DNA from 3 places in the Actinocorallia sp. B10E7 genome. Region 1 is predicted to be linked to each of the others. Evidence: predicted binding sites of a transcription regulator. Region 1 holds the regulator's gene; each other region holds the start of a gene.

Evidence for each region. Region 1 encodes LexA, which represses DNA repair genes until DNA is damaged. Its sites were predicted from a motif close to TCGAACANNTGTTCGA; they were not measured.
Region 2: the regulator LexA is predicted to act here: its motif matches at 1,951-1,966, upstream of uvrA (excinuclease ABC subunit UvrA).
Region 3: the regulator LexA is predicted to act here: its motif matches at 2,736-2,751, upstream of recA (recombinase RecA).

The regions. Positions count from the first base shown of each region.
Region 1 is NZ_JBDPLZ010000019.1:26,435-32,152, forward strand. Features, by position in the region: gene ABGB12_RS34465 (SRPBCC domain-containing protein) at 1-531, shown strand, start outside; gene ABGB12_RS34470 (nucleotidyltransferase family protein) at 643-1,350, shown strand; gene lexA (transcriptional repressor LexA) at 1,405-2,085, opposite strand; gene ABGB12_RS34480 (hypothetical protein) at 2,161-2,358, shown strand; gene nrdR (transcriptional regulator NrdR) at 2,517-2,972, shown strand; gene ABGB12_RS34490 (vitamin B12-dependent ribonucleotide reductase) at 3,111-5,718, shown strand, end outside.
Region 2 is NZ_JBDPLZ010000015.1:104,084-109,801, reverse strand. Features, by position in the region: gene uvrA (excinuclease ABC subunit UvrA) at 1-1,829, opposite strand, end outside; gene ABGB12_RS32940 (TetR/AcrR family transcriptional regulator) at 2,000-2,572, opposite strand; gene ABGB12_RS32935 (hypothetical protein) at 2,637-3,233, shown strand; gene ABGB12_RS32930 (methyltransferase domain-containing protein) at 3,208-4,002, opposite strand; gene ABGB12_RS32925 (Rieske (2Fe-2S) protein) at 4,096-4,497, shown strand; gene uvrC (excinuclease ABC subunit UvrC) at 4,592-5,718, shown strand, end outside.
Region 3 is NZ_JBDPLZ010000002.1:455,288-461,005, reverse strand. Features, by position in the region: gene ABGB12_RS07230 (DUF350 domain-containing protein) at 1-147, opposite strand, end outside; gene ABGB12_RS07225 (glutathionylspermidine synthase family protein) at 170-1,306, opposite strand; gene ABGB12_RS07220 (hypothetical protein) at 1,310-1,630, opposite strand; gene ABGB12_RS07215 (ATP-grasp domain-containing protein) at 1,753-2,616, opposite strand; gene recA (recombinase RecA) at 2,859-3,974, shown strand; gene ABGB12_RS07205 (regulatory protein RecX) at 4,100-4,681, shown strand; gene ABGB12_RS07200 (ATP-dependent helicase) at 4,898-5,718, shown strand, end outside.

The DNA.
Region 1 (5,718 bases):
GACCCCGAGGCGGCGCGGCGGGGCGAGGGCATCCAGAACGTCCTGTTCACCTTCTGGTACCTGGCGGTGGCCAACCTCGTGGACCGGGTGGAGGGCCGTCCCGTCACCGGCTGGTGCGACTTCGCCGGAGGCGAGCTGAGGAGCGAGGTGCTGATCGCCGCGGCGAGGGACGAGGTCTTCGACGCGCTCACCGACGGGAAGAAGGCCACCGAGTGGTTCGGCTACCCGATCGAGATCGAGCCGTTCGTGGGCGGCCGCTACGCCATGGGGGGCTTCGAGAACGACCCCGTGGGCGCCAAGATCGTGGAACTGGAGCCGGGGCGGAAGGCGAGCGTCGACTGGGGGGTCCCGGGCATCACCACCTGGGAGCTGGCCGACTCCGACGGCGGTACCAGGCTGACGTTCGTCCAGAGCGGCTTCGACCGGGAGAACCCGCCTTTCGCCGCCTGGTGCGGTTCGCTCTCGGGGGTGGCGCAACTGCGCCGGTACCTGGAATTCCCCGACCGGCGGCCCATCTGGGCGGAGGCTTGATCCTTTTCTCGGATAGGTCTGAACCAAACGTAACAAAGCGTCAGGTTCAGGTCATTCAGGTGTAACGTCCGTCCGGCACGCTGGAGCCGTTCCGAAAGAGGAGGTTCCACCGTGACTCAGGTGCGGCAGGCGGTGATCCTGGCCGGCGGCAACGCCACCCGGCTCAGGCCCTACACCGACCGGGTGCCCAAGGCGCTCGTCGACGTCGGAGGCAAGCCGATCCTCGAGCACCAGCTCGAGTGGCTGGCCGCCGAGGGCGTCGAGCACGTGGTCGTCTCCTGCGGCCACCTGGCCGAGATGCTGCGGCGGCACGTCCTGGGCCGCGCCTTCCCGCTCCGGGTGAGCGTGGCGGTGGAGGAACGCCCGCTCGGCCGGGGCGGCGGGCTGAAGTACGCCTCCCGCGCCCTGCCCTTCCCCGACGAGCCCTGGCTGGGGCTCAACGGGGACATCCTCACCCGCTTCCCGCTGGAGGACCTGGAGCGCCACCACGCCGACTCCGGAGCGCTGGCGACCCTGGGCGTGACCGCGCTGAAGTCGCCCTACGGGATCGTCGACATCGCCGAGGACGGGCGCATCACGGGCTTCAAGGAGGCCCCGGTGCTGCCGCACTGGGTCAACGCCGGGGTGTACCTCTTCGAGCCGGGCATGCGGGACCTGCTGCCCGACCTCGGCGACCACGAGACCGCGACCTTCCCCCGGCTCGCCGGGGAGGGGCGGCTCGGCGCGTACGAGATCGACGGGTACTGGCGCGGCATCGACACCGCCAAGGACCTCAAGGAGGCCAACCGGGACCTGCGCGTCCTCGGCTGGGCCGCCTGAACGACGAGAACGCCGCCCTCCTGCGCGAGGGCGGCGTTCTCGTCGTGCCGGAGCTCAGATCTTGCGCAGGACCGCGACGACCTTGCCCAGGACGCTGGAGGCGTCGCCGGGGATCGGGTCGTAGGCGGAGTTCTGCGGCAGCAGCCAGACATGCCCGTCCTGGCGCTTGAACGTCTTCACCGTCGCCTCGCCGTCGATCATCGCCGCCACGATGTCGCCGTTGTCGGCGTCGGGCTGCCGGCGCACCACCACCCAGTCGCCGTCGGTGATGGCGGCCTCGATCATCGAGTCGCCCTGCACCTTCAGGAGGTAGTGCTCGCCCTCGCCGATGAGCTGCTTGGGGAGGGTGAAGACGTCCTCGATGGACTCCTCGGCCAGGATCGGCCCGCCGGCCGCGATCCGGCCCACCAGCGGCACGTACGCCGGGGCAGGGCCCTCCTCGTAGGCCTCCGACGGCTCGGCGGCCCGCACGGGGCGTCCGCCGGGCATGCGCACCTCGACCGCGCGGGGGCGGTTGGGGTCACGGCGCAGGAAGCCCTTGCGCTGCAGGGTGCGCAGCTGATGCGACACACTGGAGGTGCTGGTCAGCCCGACCGCCTCGCCGATCTCGCGCATCGACGGCGGATAGCCGCGCCGCTGGACCGAATCCCGGATCACTTCGAGCACCATGCGCTGGCGCTGGGTGAGGCCGGTCTCGTCCAGGGGTTCCTCAGGCGTCTGAGAGACCTTGCCCATGGCGCCTTCGCCTCCTGTCTCGTGTGCTCTCGTCGTGGTGGCTCGCGCCACAGAACGTTAGCGTGTTCCCGGACAATGATCAAACAATTGTTCGAGATTGGCACGGCCGATCCGGTGGACCCGCTCGGAATATCGTACATCCGTTCTATCGAAAACCGATTCGAGGAATGCGTCAAGAAATGGGTGTTTCCGGGTCGCCCGCCCGTCGGCGGCGGCTCGGGACGCGCCGAAGCCGGTCCTCCGTCGCGCGACACGCCGCCGGGGCCCGTGTGACCAGGCTCTACCGCGGAGGCCGCCGTTCCAGCTTGCGAAGGGAGTGTCGGGGGCCTAGGTTTGGACCACAACATCTAGTAGTTACACGGATGTAACTCGCCACAAGTTGTGGTCTCCTGGTGAATAGTCGACCCCGGTCCATGGGAAGGAGCAGGGACGTGCACTGTCCATTCTGCCGTCACCCCGACAGCCGGGTGATCGACAGCCGGTCCACCGAGGACGGCGCCGCCATCCGGCGCCGTCGTTCCTGCCCCGAGTGCGGCAAGCGGTTCACCACCCAGGAGACCGTGCTCCAGATGGTGGCCAAGCGCAGCGGGGTGACCGAGCCCTTCATGCGGGAGAAGATCATCGCCGGGGTGCGCAGGGCCTGCCAGGGCCGCCCGGTCGACGAGGACGCGCTCGCCCTGCTGGGGCAGAAGGTCGAGGAGGCCATCCGGGCGACCGGGGCCGCCGAGATCCAGTCCCACGAGATCGGACTGGCGATCCTGGGCCCCCTGCGGGAGCTGGACGAGGTCGCCTACCTGCGTTTCGCCTCGGTCTACCGGGGCTTCGAGTCGATCGACGACTTCGAGAAAGAGATCAACGCTCTGCGTGGCACGGGCTCGCCGGAATGAGGAAGCCGGCGAACTCGCTGTACTGACCGCGAGCGCACAGTCAAAAATCACACCCTTCCCCCGGCGAGCCGGGAGAGGGGTGTGGTCAGTCATGTGTGAGCAAGGGCCCTGACGAAGGGGGCCCAGTGAGGGGGAGACATGACCGAGACGGTCAGCGGACCGGCTCGTCGTGGCAAGGCCGCGGTGCGCAAGGGCCTGAAGATGCGGCGCATCTTCACCAAGCCCGGAGTGCACCCCTACGACGAGATCGAATGGGAGCGCCGCGACGTCGTCATGACGAACTGGCGTGACGGTTCGATCAACTTCGAGCAGCGCGGCGTGGAGTTCCCCGCCTTCTGGTCGGTCAACGCGGCCAACATCGTCACCACGAAGTACTTCCGCGGCGCGGTCGGCACCCCGCAGCGCGAGTGGAGCCTCAAGCAGCTCGTCGACCGGGTCGTGCGGGTCTACGCCGACACCGGCCGCGAGCACGGCTACTTCGCGTCCGACGAGGACGCCGAGATCTTCGAGCACGAGCTCAAGTACGCCCTGGTCCACCAGGTCTTCAGCTTCAACTCGCCGGTCTGGTTCAACGTCGGCACCAAGTCCCCGCAGCAGGTCAGCGCCTGCTTCATCCTCTCCGTGGACGACCAGATGGAGTCGATCCTGGAGTGGTACAAGGAAGAGGGGGTCATCTTCAAGGGCGGCTCCGGCTCCGGCGTCAACCTCTCCCGCATCCGCTCCTCCAAGGAGCTGCTCTCCTCCGGCGGCACCGCCAGCGGCCCGGTCTCCTTCATGCGCGGCGCCGACGCCTCGGCCGGCACCATCAAGTCCGGCGGCGCCACCCGCCGCGCCGCCAAGATGGTCGTCCTGGACGTGGACCACCCTGACGTCGCCGAGTTCATCCAGACCAAGGCCCGTGAAGAGGACAAGATCCGGGCCCTGCGCGACGCCGGGTTCGACATGGACCTCGGCGGCAAGGACATCGTCTCCGTCCAGTACCAGAACGCCAATAACAGCGTCCGCGTCTCCGACGAGTTCATGCGCGCCGTGGAGACCGACGGCGAGTTCGGGCTGCGTGCCCGGCTGAACGGCGAGGTCATCGAGACCGTCCGCGCCAAGGACCTCTTCCGCCTCATGGCCCAGGCCGCCTGGGAGTGCGCCGACCCGGGCATCCAGTACGACGACACCATCAACGACTGGCACACCTCGCCCGAGTCCGGCCGCATCACCGCGTCCAACCCCTGCTCGGAGTACCTGCACCTGGACAACTCCTCGTGCAACTTGGCCAGCATCAACCTGCTGAAGTTCCTGCGCGCCGACAACACCTTCGACGTCGAGCCCTTCGTCAAGCTGGTCGAGCTGATCATCACCGCGATGGACATCTCCATCACCTTCGCGGACTTCCCGACCGAGAAGATCACCGAGACCACCCGGGCGTTCCGCCAGCTGGGCATCGGCTACGCCAACCTCGGCGCGCTGCTCATGGCGACCGGCCACGCCTACGACTCCGAGGGCGGCCGCTCCATCGCCGCGGCCATCACCTCGCTGATGACGGGCACCGCCTACCGGCGTTCGGCCGAGCTCGCCTCCGCGGTCGGCCCGTACGAGGGCTACGCCCGCAACGCCGAGGCGCACAAGCGCGTCATGCGCAAGCACGCCGCGGCCAACGACACCATCCGGACCCTCGACGAGATGGACAAGTCGCTCCACATCGAGGCCACCCGCGAGTGGGCGGAGTGCCTCAAGCTCGGCGAGCGCAACGGCTACCGCAACGCCCAGGCGTCGCTGCTCGCGCCGACCGGCACCATCGGCCTGATGATGGACTGCGACACCACCGGCATCGAGCCCGACCTGGCGCTGAAGAAGTACAAGAAGCTGGTCGGCGGCGGCTCCATGGAGATCGTCAACCACACCGTGCCGCGCGCCCTCAGGAAGCTCGGCTACCAGGCCGAGCAGGTCGAGGCGATCGTGGAGTACATCGCCGAGCACGGCCACGTCGTGGACGCCCCGGGCCTCAAGCGCGAGCACTACGAGGTGTTCGACTGCGCGATGGGCGAGCGCTCCATCAGCCCGATGGGCCACGTCCGGATGATGGCGGCCGTCCAGCCGTTCCTGTCCGGCGCGATCTCCAAGACCGTCAACATGCCCGAGAGCGCGACCGTCGAGGACATCGAGAAGGTCTACTTCGAGGGCTGGAAGATGGGCCTGAAGGCGCTGGCCATCTACCGCGACAACTGCAAGGTCGGCCAGCCGCTGTCGATCGCCAAGAACAAGAAGGCGGAGGAGCCCAAGGCGGCTCCGGCCGTCGCCGCTCCCGCCCCCGCCGGGCCGGTGCCCCCGGTCCGCCGCCGGCTGCCGAAGAAGCGTCCGGCCACCGTCACCCGCTTCTCCGTCGCGGGCGCCGAGGGCTACATGACGGCGTCGTCCTACCCGGACAACGGCCTGGGCGAGGTGTTCCTCAAGCTCGGCAAGCAGGGCTCCACCCTGGCCGGGGTGATGGACGCGTTCTCGATGGCCATCTCCATCAGCCTCCAGTACGGCGTGCCGCTGGAGACGTGGGTCGAGAAGTTCACCAACATGCGCTTCGAGCCCGCCGGGATGACCGACGACCCCGACATCCGCATGGCGACGTCCTTCATGGACTACATCTTCCGCCGCCTGGCGCTGGACCACCTGCCGTACGAGTCCCGCGCCGCCCTCGGCATCTTCTCCGCCGAGGAGCGCGCCCTCCAGGCCGCCGGCGAGGACCCCGCCTCCCTGCACG
Region 2 (5,718 bases), on a different contig from region 1:
CGGCGCAGCGCGGGAACCTCGATCGAGCGCCGGCCCGACACGTACTGGCCGGTCAGCGACCTCTCCGAGGCCAGGAGCTCCTCGACGGTCCCGGAGACGACGACCTGGCCGCCGTGCTCGCCCGCGCCGGGACCGATGTCGACGACCCAGTCGGCGGCCCGGATGGTGTCCTCGTCGTGCTCGACGACGATCAGGGTGTTGCCGATGTCGCGCAGTCGCAGGAGCGTCTCCAGCAGGCGGGTGTTGTCGCGCTGGTGCAGCCCGATCGACGGCTCGTCCAGCACGTAGAGCACGCCCACCAGGCCGGAGCCGATCTGGGTGGCCAGCCGGATGCGCTGGGCCTCGCCGCCGGCCAGGGTGGCCGAGGCGCGGTCCAGGGTGAGGTAGTCCAGGCCGACGTCGAGCAGGAAGCCCAGCCGCGCGTTGACCTCCTTGAGCACCTGCTCGGAGATCTGCCTGTCGCGGTCACCGAGGTCCAGGGAGCGCAGGAACTCGGCGCACTCGCCGATCGGCATGGCCGACACCTGCGCGATGGACCGGCCGGCGACCTTGACCGCCAGGATCAGCGGCTTGAGCCGCGCGCCCGCGCAGGCCGGGCACGGGATCTGGCGCATGTATCCCTCGAACCGCTCGCGGGAGGCGTCGCTCTCGGCCTCGGCGTGCCGCCGCTGGATCCACGGGATGACGCCCTCGTAGTCGGTGTAGTAGGAGCGCTTGCGCCCGTACCGGTTGCTGTAGGAGACGTGGACCTGGGCGGTGCTGCCGTGCAGGATCGCCTTGCGGGCCTTGGCCGGGATCTGCCGCCAGGGCTCGTCCAGCGCGAAGCCCATCTCCGCGCCGAGCCCCTGCAGCAGCCGCTGGAAGTAGTCGCTGAAATGCCCGCCCGACCAGGGGCCGATCGCGCCGTCGGACAGCGAGCGCTCCTCGTCGGGGACGACCAGCTCGGGGTCGACCTCCATGCGGGTGCCCAGGCCGCTGCACTCGGGGCAGGCGCCGTAGGGGGAGTTGAAGGAGAAGGAACGGGGTTCGAGCTCCTCGAAGGACAGGTCGTCATACGGGCAGTAGAGGTGTTCGGAGTACATCCGCTCACGGCCCGGATCGTCCTCGGGGAGGTCGACGAAGTCCAGGATCAGGGTGCCGCCGCCCAGCGAGAGGGCGGTCTCGATCGAGTCGGCGAGGCGCCGCCGCGCCGACTCCTTGACCGCCAGCCGATCGACGATCACCGAGATGTCGTGCTTCTCCTGCTTCTTGAGCTTGGGCGGGTCGTCCAGCCGGACCGCGGCCCCGTCGACCAGCGCCCGGGAGAAGCCCTTGCTCTGCAGCTCGCGGAAGAGCTCCTGGTACTCGCCCTTGCGGCCGCGGATCACCGGCGCCAGCACCTGGAACCGGGTGCCCTCGTGCAGCTCCATCACCCGGTCGACGATCTGCTGGGGGGACTGCCGGGAGATGGCCCTGCCGCACTCGGGGCAGTGCGGCTTGCCGATCCTGGCGTACAGCAGCCGCAGGTAGTCGTACACCTCGGTGATCGTGCCGACGGTGGAGCGCGGGTTCTTGGAGGTGGACTTCTGGTCGATGGAGACCGCGGGGGAGAGGCCCTCGATGAAGTCGACGTCGGGCTTGTCCATCTGGCCGAGGAACTGGCGGGCGTAGGCCGACAGGGACTCCACGTACCGGCGCTGGCCCTCGGCGAAGATCGTGTCGAACGCGAGACTGGACTTCCCCGAGCCCGACAGCCCGGTGAACACGATCAGGGAGTCCCGCGGCAGGTCCAGCGAGACGTCCTTGAGGTTGTGCTCGCGCGCGCCGCGAACGACAAGACGATCATGCACGGTGTGTTTCCCCAGCTCATCGAGACGGCCCCGGACGGATAAGCGGGGCCGGAAACAGGCTAACCACGGGGACCGACAATTCGTTCCGGATTTCGTCACGGATCCGGTGCGCCCGTCGTCACCGTACACGTGTTCGAACACCGTCTGCCACCGATACGGAGGCTCTCCGCCTACGAGTCGTCTTCGAGCAGCGCGCTCAGATGGGAGCGCAGGTGCTCCCGCACCTCCTGGGGGGTGACCTGCCCCGGATAGAGCAGCAGATGCAGGGAGAGCCCGTCGATCAGGGCGTGCAGGCGTCCGGTCTCGTCCTGGTCCAGGCCCATGGCCCGCACCAGGTCGGAGACGAATCCCCGCAGGTCGCGGTGGACGCCGTTGGTCAGCTCCTGCAGCTCCGGGTCGTGCCGGGCCTTGCTGATGAAACCGAACCACACCTCGGCCTCGAACCGGCGCTCGTCGTCCATCGGGATGATCTGCTCGCAGTAGGCCAGGACCTGGTCCAGCGTGCTCCCGGAGGGGGACAGCGCCTCGATCCGCGCGGTCGTCCTCTCTCCGACCAGGGACATCGCCGAGGCGATCAGGTCCCTCTGCTCGGGGAAGTAGTGGCGCAGCGCCCCGGGGGAGCAGCCCGCCTCGGCCGCGACGGCCCGGACGGACACCGCCTCGACGCCGTCGCGCGAGACCACCCGCCACAGCGCCTCGGTGAGCTCTCTGCGGCGGGCCTCGTGGTCGACGATCCTGGGCATCCTTTTTTGTAGCACAACTGTGTTGTAATCTAAAAAGTACAGTCGTGTGAAATAAGGGGTGCCGATGCTGGTCGCGATGATCGTCGGAGCCGAGGCGGCCTTCTGGGTCGTCCTCGCGCTGGGGCTGCTGGCCCGGTACGGGCTGCACATGCCCCGCCTGGGCGGCGCGCTGCTGCTGGCCGTGCCGCTGATCGACCTCGTCCTGCTGACCGTCACATTCCTGGACCTGCGGGAAGGGGGGAAGGCCGGCTTCGCCCACGGGCTGGCCGCCGTCTACCTGGGGGTCTCGGTCGCCTACGGGCACCAGATCATCAAGGGGATCGACGCCTGGACGGCGTACCGCTTCGCCGGGGGACCCCGGCCCGTCAAGCGGCGGAAGGGCGGTCTCGAGCATCTCCGGCACGAGGCGTCGCAGGTCGGCCGCCACGTGATCGCGTGGGCGACGGGTTCGGGCCTGCTCCTGCTCGGGATCTGGTACGTCGGGGACGCCGAGCGCACCGAGTCGCTCTTCCACCTGGTCAGGCTGTGGACGCTGATCCTGGTGATCGACGCCGCCGTCATGCTCTACGACGTGCTCGCGTTCCTCAAGGGCGGCGGGCCGAAGACGGCGAAGGAGGCCGAGGGCGCGCCTGAGCTCACGGAAGCCGCGCGTAGGCGGTGAACTGAGGGACGAAGAGCGTACGGGGGAGGGCGCGGCGTTCGTTGCGCCGGAAGGCCTTCTCCCAGCCCGCCAGCTCTTCCTCGGTGGCCAGACCCTCGACCAGCAGGGTCTCACGGGCGGCCCAGGCCGGTCCGTGCATGCTCGAGGGCAGCTCCACGATGTCGATCCTGCCCCGGAAGTCGAGCAGCTTCAGCCCGGCGGTCACCAGCAGCTCGTCCAGGTGGAGCCCCACGCCGAGGTCGCCGCCCCGGCGCAGCAGCAGTTCGGTGTAGCGGCTGTGCAGCTCGAAGGAGGCGGGATCCACCGGGCCTCTGATCCGCATCATCGTCAGGTCGCTGTCGGCCAGGTACACGCATCCGCCGGGGCGGACGAGCGTGGCCAGGTGGTCGACGATGCGCTGTTCGGCTCCGCCGTTGTGCGCCAGGACATGACGCATCATCACGAGATCGAACCGGTGTTCGGGGAGTCCGGTGTCGTCCGCGGGGGCCACCGAGACCTCCACCGGAAGGTCGCCTTCCGCGGCGAGCGCCCGGGTCACCGCGAGCGCCTCGCGGTCCCGGTCCACCGCGTGGACGTGGCCGTCGGGAAGGACGAGCTGCGCCAGCCGCTGGGTGACGGCTCCCGGACCGCAGCCCACGTCGGCGACACGGGCTCCGGGCGCCGCTCCGGCGTGGGTCCACAGCTCGCGTTCCGCGCGCATCGCGGCGTCGGCCATGAGCTGGTAACGCGCGATCTCCAGATCGCTCATCGCCAGCGGGTAGTCCGGCATGGCGATATCCCCCCTTGTGTCCAGTATGTCACTAGGGGGCGCCGTCCGCCGACCCGGTTCGGGGCATCGGAAACCGTCGGCCAAGATGGTCGCATGGCTGAAGAACTCACACGACGTACGGCACTGGGAGTGGCCGGTCTGACCGGACTGGCGGGAATCGCCGGCTGCGCCTCCGGCAGCGGGCCGGAGACCCCCGCCAACCTCTCCGGCAAGGAGGTCGCCAAGATCGCCGACGTCCCCGTCGGCGGCGGGCGGCTGAACAGCGAGCTGAAACTGCTGGTCACCCAGCCCACCGAGGGCGTCTTCAAGGTCTTCACCTCCAAGTGCCCCCACCAGGGATGCGGCGTGAGCACTCCCAAGGACGGCATCGCCGACTGCCCGTGCCACGGGAGCGAGTTCGACATCACAGACGGCTCGGTCAAGAAGGGCCCCGCCACGAGCGGGCTGCGGGAGTACCCGGCGGAGGTCAAGAACGGAGCCGTCGTCGTCCTCTGAGCGGTATGAGCCCGGGGGGCGACCCCCAGACCCCCGCTGAGGGTTCAGATGATCCTCGCTGCGCTGTGGTCATCTGAGCCCTTAGTCTGACGGGGTGGCAGATCCCGCGTCCTACAGACCGGCCCCCGGGACGATCCCAGAGACCCCGGGGGTCTACCGCTTCCGTGACGAGCACGGCCGGGTCATCTACGTGGGCAAGGCCAAGAACCTGCGGGCCCGCCTGAACTCCTACTTCGCCGACCACGCGGGGCTCCACGTCCGCACCCAGAACATGGTCACCACCGCGGCGTCCGTGGAGTGGACGGTGGTGGGCACCGAGGTCGAGGCGCTCCAGCTGGAGTACTCCTGGATCAAGGAGTACGACCCGCGCTTCAACGTCCGCTACCGGGACGACAAGTCCTACCCCTACCTGGCCGTGACCCTGAACGAGGACTTCCCCAGGGTGACGGTCATGCGGGGCGCCAGGCGCCGCGGCGTGCGCTACTTCGGCCCCTACTCCCACGCCTGGGCCATCCGCGAGACGGTCGACCTCCTGCTGCGGGTCTTCCCCGTGCGCACCTGCAGCGCCGGGGTCTTCAAACGGCACGGGCAGATCGGCCGGCCCTGCCTGCTCGGCTACATCGGCAAGTGCTCGGCGCCCTGCGTCGGACGGGTGGACCAGGCCGGGCACCGGGCCCTGGCCGAGGACTTCTGCGACTTCATGACCGGCAACACCGGCCGTTTCCTCAAGCGGCTGGAGCAGGAGATGTACGCCGCCGCCGAGGAGGAGCAGTTCGAGACGGCGGCCCGCCGGCGCGACGACCTCCGCGCCCTGGAGCGGGCGCTGGAGAAGCAGGCCGTCGTGCTGGGCGACAGCACCGACTGCGACGTGATCGCCTTCGCCCGAGACCAGCTCGAGGCCGCCGTCCAGGTGTTCTACGTGCGGGGCGGGCGCATCCGGGGCCAGCGCGGCTGGGTCGTCGACCTGGTCGAGGAGCGCACCACCGGCGAGCTCGTCGAGGACTTCCTGCTGCAGTGCTACGGCGAGAACGACGCGGTGCCGCGCGAGGTCCTGGTGCCGGAGGAGCCGCCGGACCTCGAGGCGATGAACGGGCTGCTGTCGGACGCTCGCGGCGGCCAGGTGCGCATCCGGGTCCCCCGGCGCGGCGACAAGAAGGACCTGCTGGGGACGGTCGAGCGCAACGCGGGAGAGGCGCTGCGCCAGCACCGGCTCCGCCGCGC
Region 3 (5,718 bases), on a different contig from region 1:
CACCGACACCAGGCGGCCCGGGGTGGCCAGGTCCACCGCGTAGAAGCCGAGCACGAACAGGACCAGGCCGACGCCCGCGTAAGAGAGGATCGCGAGGACGTTGTCTCCCAGTACCTCGCTGAAGGCACTGTCGAGAGCGAGAGGCATGGAGGCTCCTTAGGACGAATATCTAGAGGGGGATCCGATGGGGGACGAAAGAGGACGTGTCGTCGGTGATGAGACCTGACGTCTCGCGGATGCCGAGGCCCGCGGACTCGTCCGCGACCATCCAGGCGCCGAGCACGGGGTGCTGGCCGTCGAACTCCGGCAGCGCCTGGAACTCCTGGAAGACGAAGCCCTCCGCGCCGTAACGTCCCTCGGTCCGCTGGCTGAAGGACGGGGTCGTGATGGACATGCTCGCGCCCTCACGGCCCAGCAGGGGCTTCTTGATGTAGGAGGTCAGGTCGCCGGGGGAGCCCAGGTACGCCGGCAGCAGGTTCGGATGGCCGGGGAACAGCTCCCAGAGCAGGACCAGCAGGCCCTTGTTGGACAGGAGCATCTTCCACATCGGCTCGATCCAGTCGGCCTCGTCGACGAAGGCGCCGAAGGGCTCGTGGACGATCCACTCCCACGGGTAGAGCTTGCAGAACGTCTTGATCCGCTCGCCCGCCAGGTCGCAGTAGTCCTCCCCGTCCCAGCCGACGGCCTCCATCGGGAGGGAGACGCCCGGCCGGCCCGCCTGCTCGGCCGTCTCCTGCAGGTAGGAGATCGTCATGATCTCCTCGCCCGACTCGTCGGCCTCCGTCCAGGTGAAGTGGACGGGACCCTCCCGCAGCCGCATCTCCTTCCAGCGGTCGACCAGCCGCTCGTGGATGGAGTTCCACTGGTCGTCGGCGGGGAAGACGTCCTCTTTCCAGTACCACTGGATGATGGAGCTCTCCACCAGGGACGTGGGGGTGTCGGCGTTGTACTCCAGGAGCTTGGCGGGGCCCGCGCCGTCGTAGCGCAGGTCGAAGCGCCCGTAGAGGTGCGGGTCGCGGCGCCTCCAGGACTCCTCGATCGCGGGGGCGAGGCGTTCGTCGATTCCGAGCACCTCGTAACGCCCCGTCTCGACGACGTGCTCCGCCGCCTGCAGGCACATGCGGTGGAGTTCCTCGACCACTTCCTCCAGCCGGAGTACCTCGTCCATCTCCAGGACGTAATGCACGGACTCGTCCCAGTAGGGGCGGGTCAGGTTCTCCGGGTGGGCCGTGCGGTGGTAGGCGAGCCCCTGGGACTCGATCTTCGCCTCCCAGCCCTCGCGGGGCCGGGACCGTTCTCTTCGCACGGATCAGCCGCCGCCGCTGAAGCCGCTGCCGAAGCCGCCGCGCTGCAGGGTGCGCCCGGACTTCGACTTGATCTCGCCCTTGCGCGGCTTCAGCGTGGTGCCGTTGTAGATGTAGCCGGAGCTGGTGGCGGTGCCTCCGTAGTACCAGAAGTAACGCCCGCCGTCGCCGCCGAAGTCGCAGTCGTCGTCATCGACGAGCTTGTACTGGCCGCCGCTGTAGCTGTACCCGTCCACGCAGGAAGCGGTGTAGCTGGAGCCTCCGCAGGCGGCCAGGGACATCGACAGGGTGCCGAGCATGCCGACCTTGACGGCCCGGGAACTCATACGGCGCCGGAGCATGGGGGGTCCCTCCGTTGAAGCGATGCGCACGAATTGTAGGGGTACCGCTTGCTCTAGAACAGCGACACACGGTCTTCAGACCGCCGGAGAGACGATTTGGTTCACCTTCAGCCGGGATCCGGAAGATGAAAGTAAAGGTCGCCCACATCGGCACCCGCCGGAAGATCGCTGACCTGACCGTCTCCGACCTCCACCACCCGCCACGCGCCGTCCGGGCGGCGGGCCAGGTCGGTGGTGACGAAACGGCAGCCCAGGGCCCGGACGGATGGCCGGACCTGGTCGAGGGCCGGTACGCACTCGGCGTCCGGCGTGTCCGGGTGGGGGCCGACGAGGACGGGATCCCCGTCGATCCACCAGACGCGGGCCTCGGCCGAGTCGTACTCCTCGAAGACGCGGACGACCACGCCTCCGTTGAGGAAGTCGTCCTGGAGCTCGACCATGCGGCGGACGACGCGATGCAGGCCCTCCGCGTCGTGCAGGTCGGGGACGTAGCAGGCCTCGTCCCACTCGTGCTTGCGGGACTTCACGTAGTCCTTGACCACTCCGGGACCGCCGGGCAGCCGCCGCACCGCCTCGGCCAGCCGCTCCGGCGAAGGCGCCTCGCGCGGGACGAGCGGCAGCCAGACACTGGGCGGCGTCAGCCCGGCGAAGGTGTCGTACCAGCCGGGGAGCTCGTGGGCGCGCCGGTAGCCGTCCGGCGGGGTCATGAGGAAGCCGCCGCGGTCCGCCAGCGCCTTGGACATCGCGTGGTACTCGGCCGCCGTCACCATCCAGCCCCGGTACCACAGCCCGCCGGCGCCGCGCGGGACCCGACGGACCGCCTCGGCCGCCTCGCCGCGGCACAGCAGGTCGTGGTCGAGCAGCGCCAGGGCGCCTCCCGTGGCCCGGACGGTGTCGGCCTCACGGGCGAAGTGCGGATCCACGCGCCGAGGATCGAGCGGATCGGCGCAGAACAGAACGGTCAGGGTCATCAGCCAGCCCCCGCTTGATCGTCTGAGCGCCAGGGTACGTCGCCGCGCGCTCACCGCGCAGCCCGATTCCCGCGCCGGTTCCGGACGTATCGGAGAGCCGTCGGCGAGTGCGGCCTCGATCGAATTTATGTTCGGTAGAGTGACGGTGTCGCGGGGGCCGCGTTTTGTCAGTGGACCGGCGTAGCGTCGTTCCCGAGATGACGAACACCAGCAAGAAGAACCCGACCCGACAGGGGCAGACCATGGCAGCTAACGACCGCGAGAAGGCGCTCGAGACCGCCCTCGCCCAGATCGAACGCCAGTTCGGCAAAGGCTCGATCATGCGCCTCGGCGACGAGGTGCGCGCGCCCATGGAGGTGATCCCCACCGGGGCCATCTCCCTCGACATCGCGCTCGGCATCGGCGGGCTGCCCCGCGGCCGGGTCGTGGAGATCTACGGGCCGGAGTCCTCCGGTAAGACGACCGTCGCCCTGCACGCGGTCGCCAGCGTGCAGAAGATGGGCGGCATCGCCGCCTTCGTCGACGCCGAGCACGCGCTCGACCCCGACTACGCCGAGAAGCTCGGCGTGGACACCAAGGCCCTGCTGGTCTCCCAGCCCGACACCGGCGAGCAGGCGCTGGAGATCACGGACATGCTGATCCGCTCCGGCGCGGTCGACCTCGTGGTCATCGACTCGGTGGCGGCGCTGGTGCCCCGCGCCGAGATCGAGGGCGACATGGGCGACAGCCACGTCGGCCTGCAGGCCCGCCTGATGTCCCAGGCGCTGCGGAAGCTGACCGGCGCGATCAACCAGACCAAGACCACCGCGATCTTCATCAACCAGCTGCGGGAGAAGGTCGGCGTCATGTTCGGCTCCCCCGAGACCACCACGGGCGGCCGGGCGCTGAAGTTCTACTCCTCCGTCCGGCTGGACGTGCGCCGCATCGAGACCCTCAAGGACGGCACCGAGGCCGTCGGCAACCGGGTCCGCGTCAAGGTCGTGAAGAACAAGATGGCCCCGCCCTTCAAGGTCGCCGACTTCGACCTGCTGTACGGCGTCGGCATCAGCCGCGAGGGCGGTCTGATCGACCTCGGCGTCGAGCACGGCTTCGTCCGCAAGTCCGGCGCCTGGTACACCTACGAGGGCGACCAGCTCGGCCAGGGCAAGGAGAACGCCCGCAACTACCTCAAGAACCACCCCGAGACCGCCGACGAGATCGAGAAGAAGATCAAGGAGAAGCTCGGTGTGGGCCCCCGCGTGGACGCCCCCGCCGACGCCCAGGCGGCCCCGGCGGCTCCCGCCGCGCCCGAGCCCGCCGCGGCCCCGGCTCCGGCCCGCCGCACCCGCACCGCCTCGGCTCCCAAGCCCGGCGACTGACCGGCCCTCCGGGGCGGGCGCACCCCCACCGCGCCCGCCCCGGGCCGCCCCCCGGCCGTCCGGCCGCCCCGACGCCGAACTCCGGGGACCGCCGTTCGGCGGCCCGGAGGAGGAAGGAAGTCCGCATGGCCGGTCGCAGGAACAGCCGCTCCCGAGGGGAGCGCGCCGAGGAGGCCGGCGGCGCGCCGAGGCCGCCCGCCGATCCCGAGGCCGCCGCGCGGGAGGTCTGCCTGCGGCTGCTGACCCTCTCGCCCAGGACCCGGTCCCAGCTCGCCGAGGCCCTGGCCCGCAAGGGCATCCCCGAAGAGGTCGCCGACCACGTGCTGGGCCGCTTCACCGAGGTCGGCCTGATCGACGACGAGGCCTTCGCCCAGGCCTGGGTCCGCTCCCGCCACACCGGCAAGGGCCTGGCCCCCCGGGCGCTCTCCGCCGAGCTGCGCCGCCGCGGCGTCGCCGACGAGACGATCAAGGAGGCCGTCTCCGAGCTCCACCCCGAGGACCTCGAGGAGGCGGCCCGGACCCTGGTCTCCCGCAAGCTCCGCACGACCCGCTCGCTCGACCCCGACCGGCGCACCCGCCGTCTGGTCGGCATGCTGGCCCGCAAGGGCTACTCCCCCGGCCTGGCCTACCGGGTCGTCAAGGAGGCCCTGGCCGGCGAGGGCGCCGACCCCGACGGACTCCCCGAAGACGGGTTCTTCGACGGCTGACCGGACGGGGGGACGGCCCGGACGGGCGATGGGGGTCAGGGCGCCGCGATTCCGCGGTGCCGCGGTGGCCCCCGCACACCGCAGGACCGACGGGACCATGGTAAACGCCCCTACCACATTCAGAAAACCTTCTTTACAAAAATGGGGGAAGCGTACAGAGCCGCGGCCCCGAGACCGTCGGCGGATTCCGTCGGCGGGAGGAGGCACGATGGAAGGATGATCGAGGAGTTCTCCGCGGCGACCCGGGCGTGGTTCGCCGAGGCGTTCCAGCGGCCGACGGCGGCGCAGGCGCAGGCCTGGCGGGCGATCTCCCGCGGGGAGCACACGCTGGTGGTGGCCCCCACCGGGTCGGGCAAGACCCTCGCCGCGTTCCTGTGGTCCCTGGACCGGCTGGCCTCCGCCCCGCCCCCGCCGGACCCGAAGCACCGCTGCCGCGTCCTGTACGTCTCGCCGTTGAAGGCCCTGGCCGTCGACGTCGAGCGCAACCTCCGCACGCCCCTGGCCGGCATCCGTGCGGCCGCCCGCCGGCTCGGCCTCCCCCTGCCGGAGATCCGGGTCGGCGTCCGCTCCGGCGACACCCCCTCCGGCGAGCGGCGGCGTCTGGCCGCCCGCCCGCCCGACATCCTCATCACCACCCCCGAGTCCCTCTTCCTCCTGCTGACCTCCCAGGCCAGGGAGTCCCTCCGCGGCGTCGAGACGGTGATCGTCGACGAGATCCACGCCGTCGCCGCCACCAAACGCGGCGCCCACCTGGCGCTCTCCCTCGAACGCCTCGACGACCTGCTCGCGTCCCCCGCCCAGCGCGTCGGCCTGTCCGCCACCGTCCGCCCCCTGCCGGAGGTCGCCGCCCTCCTCGGCGGCTCCTCTCCCGTCACCACCGTCCGGCCCCCCGACGCCAAGGTCTTCGACCTGAGCGTCACCGTCCCCGCCGAGGACCTCCCCGACGCCCCCGGCTCCCGCCGCCGCTCCGTGTGGCCCCACGTCGAGGAGCACATCCTCTCCCTCATCGACGCCCACCGCTCCACCCTCGTCTTCGC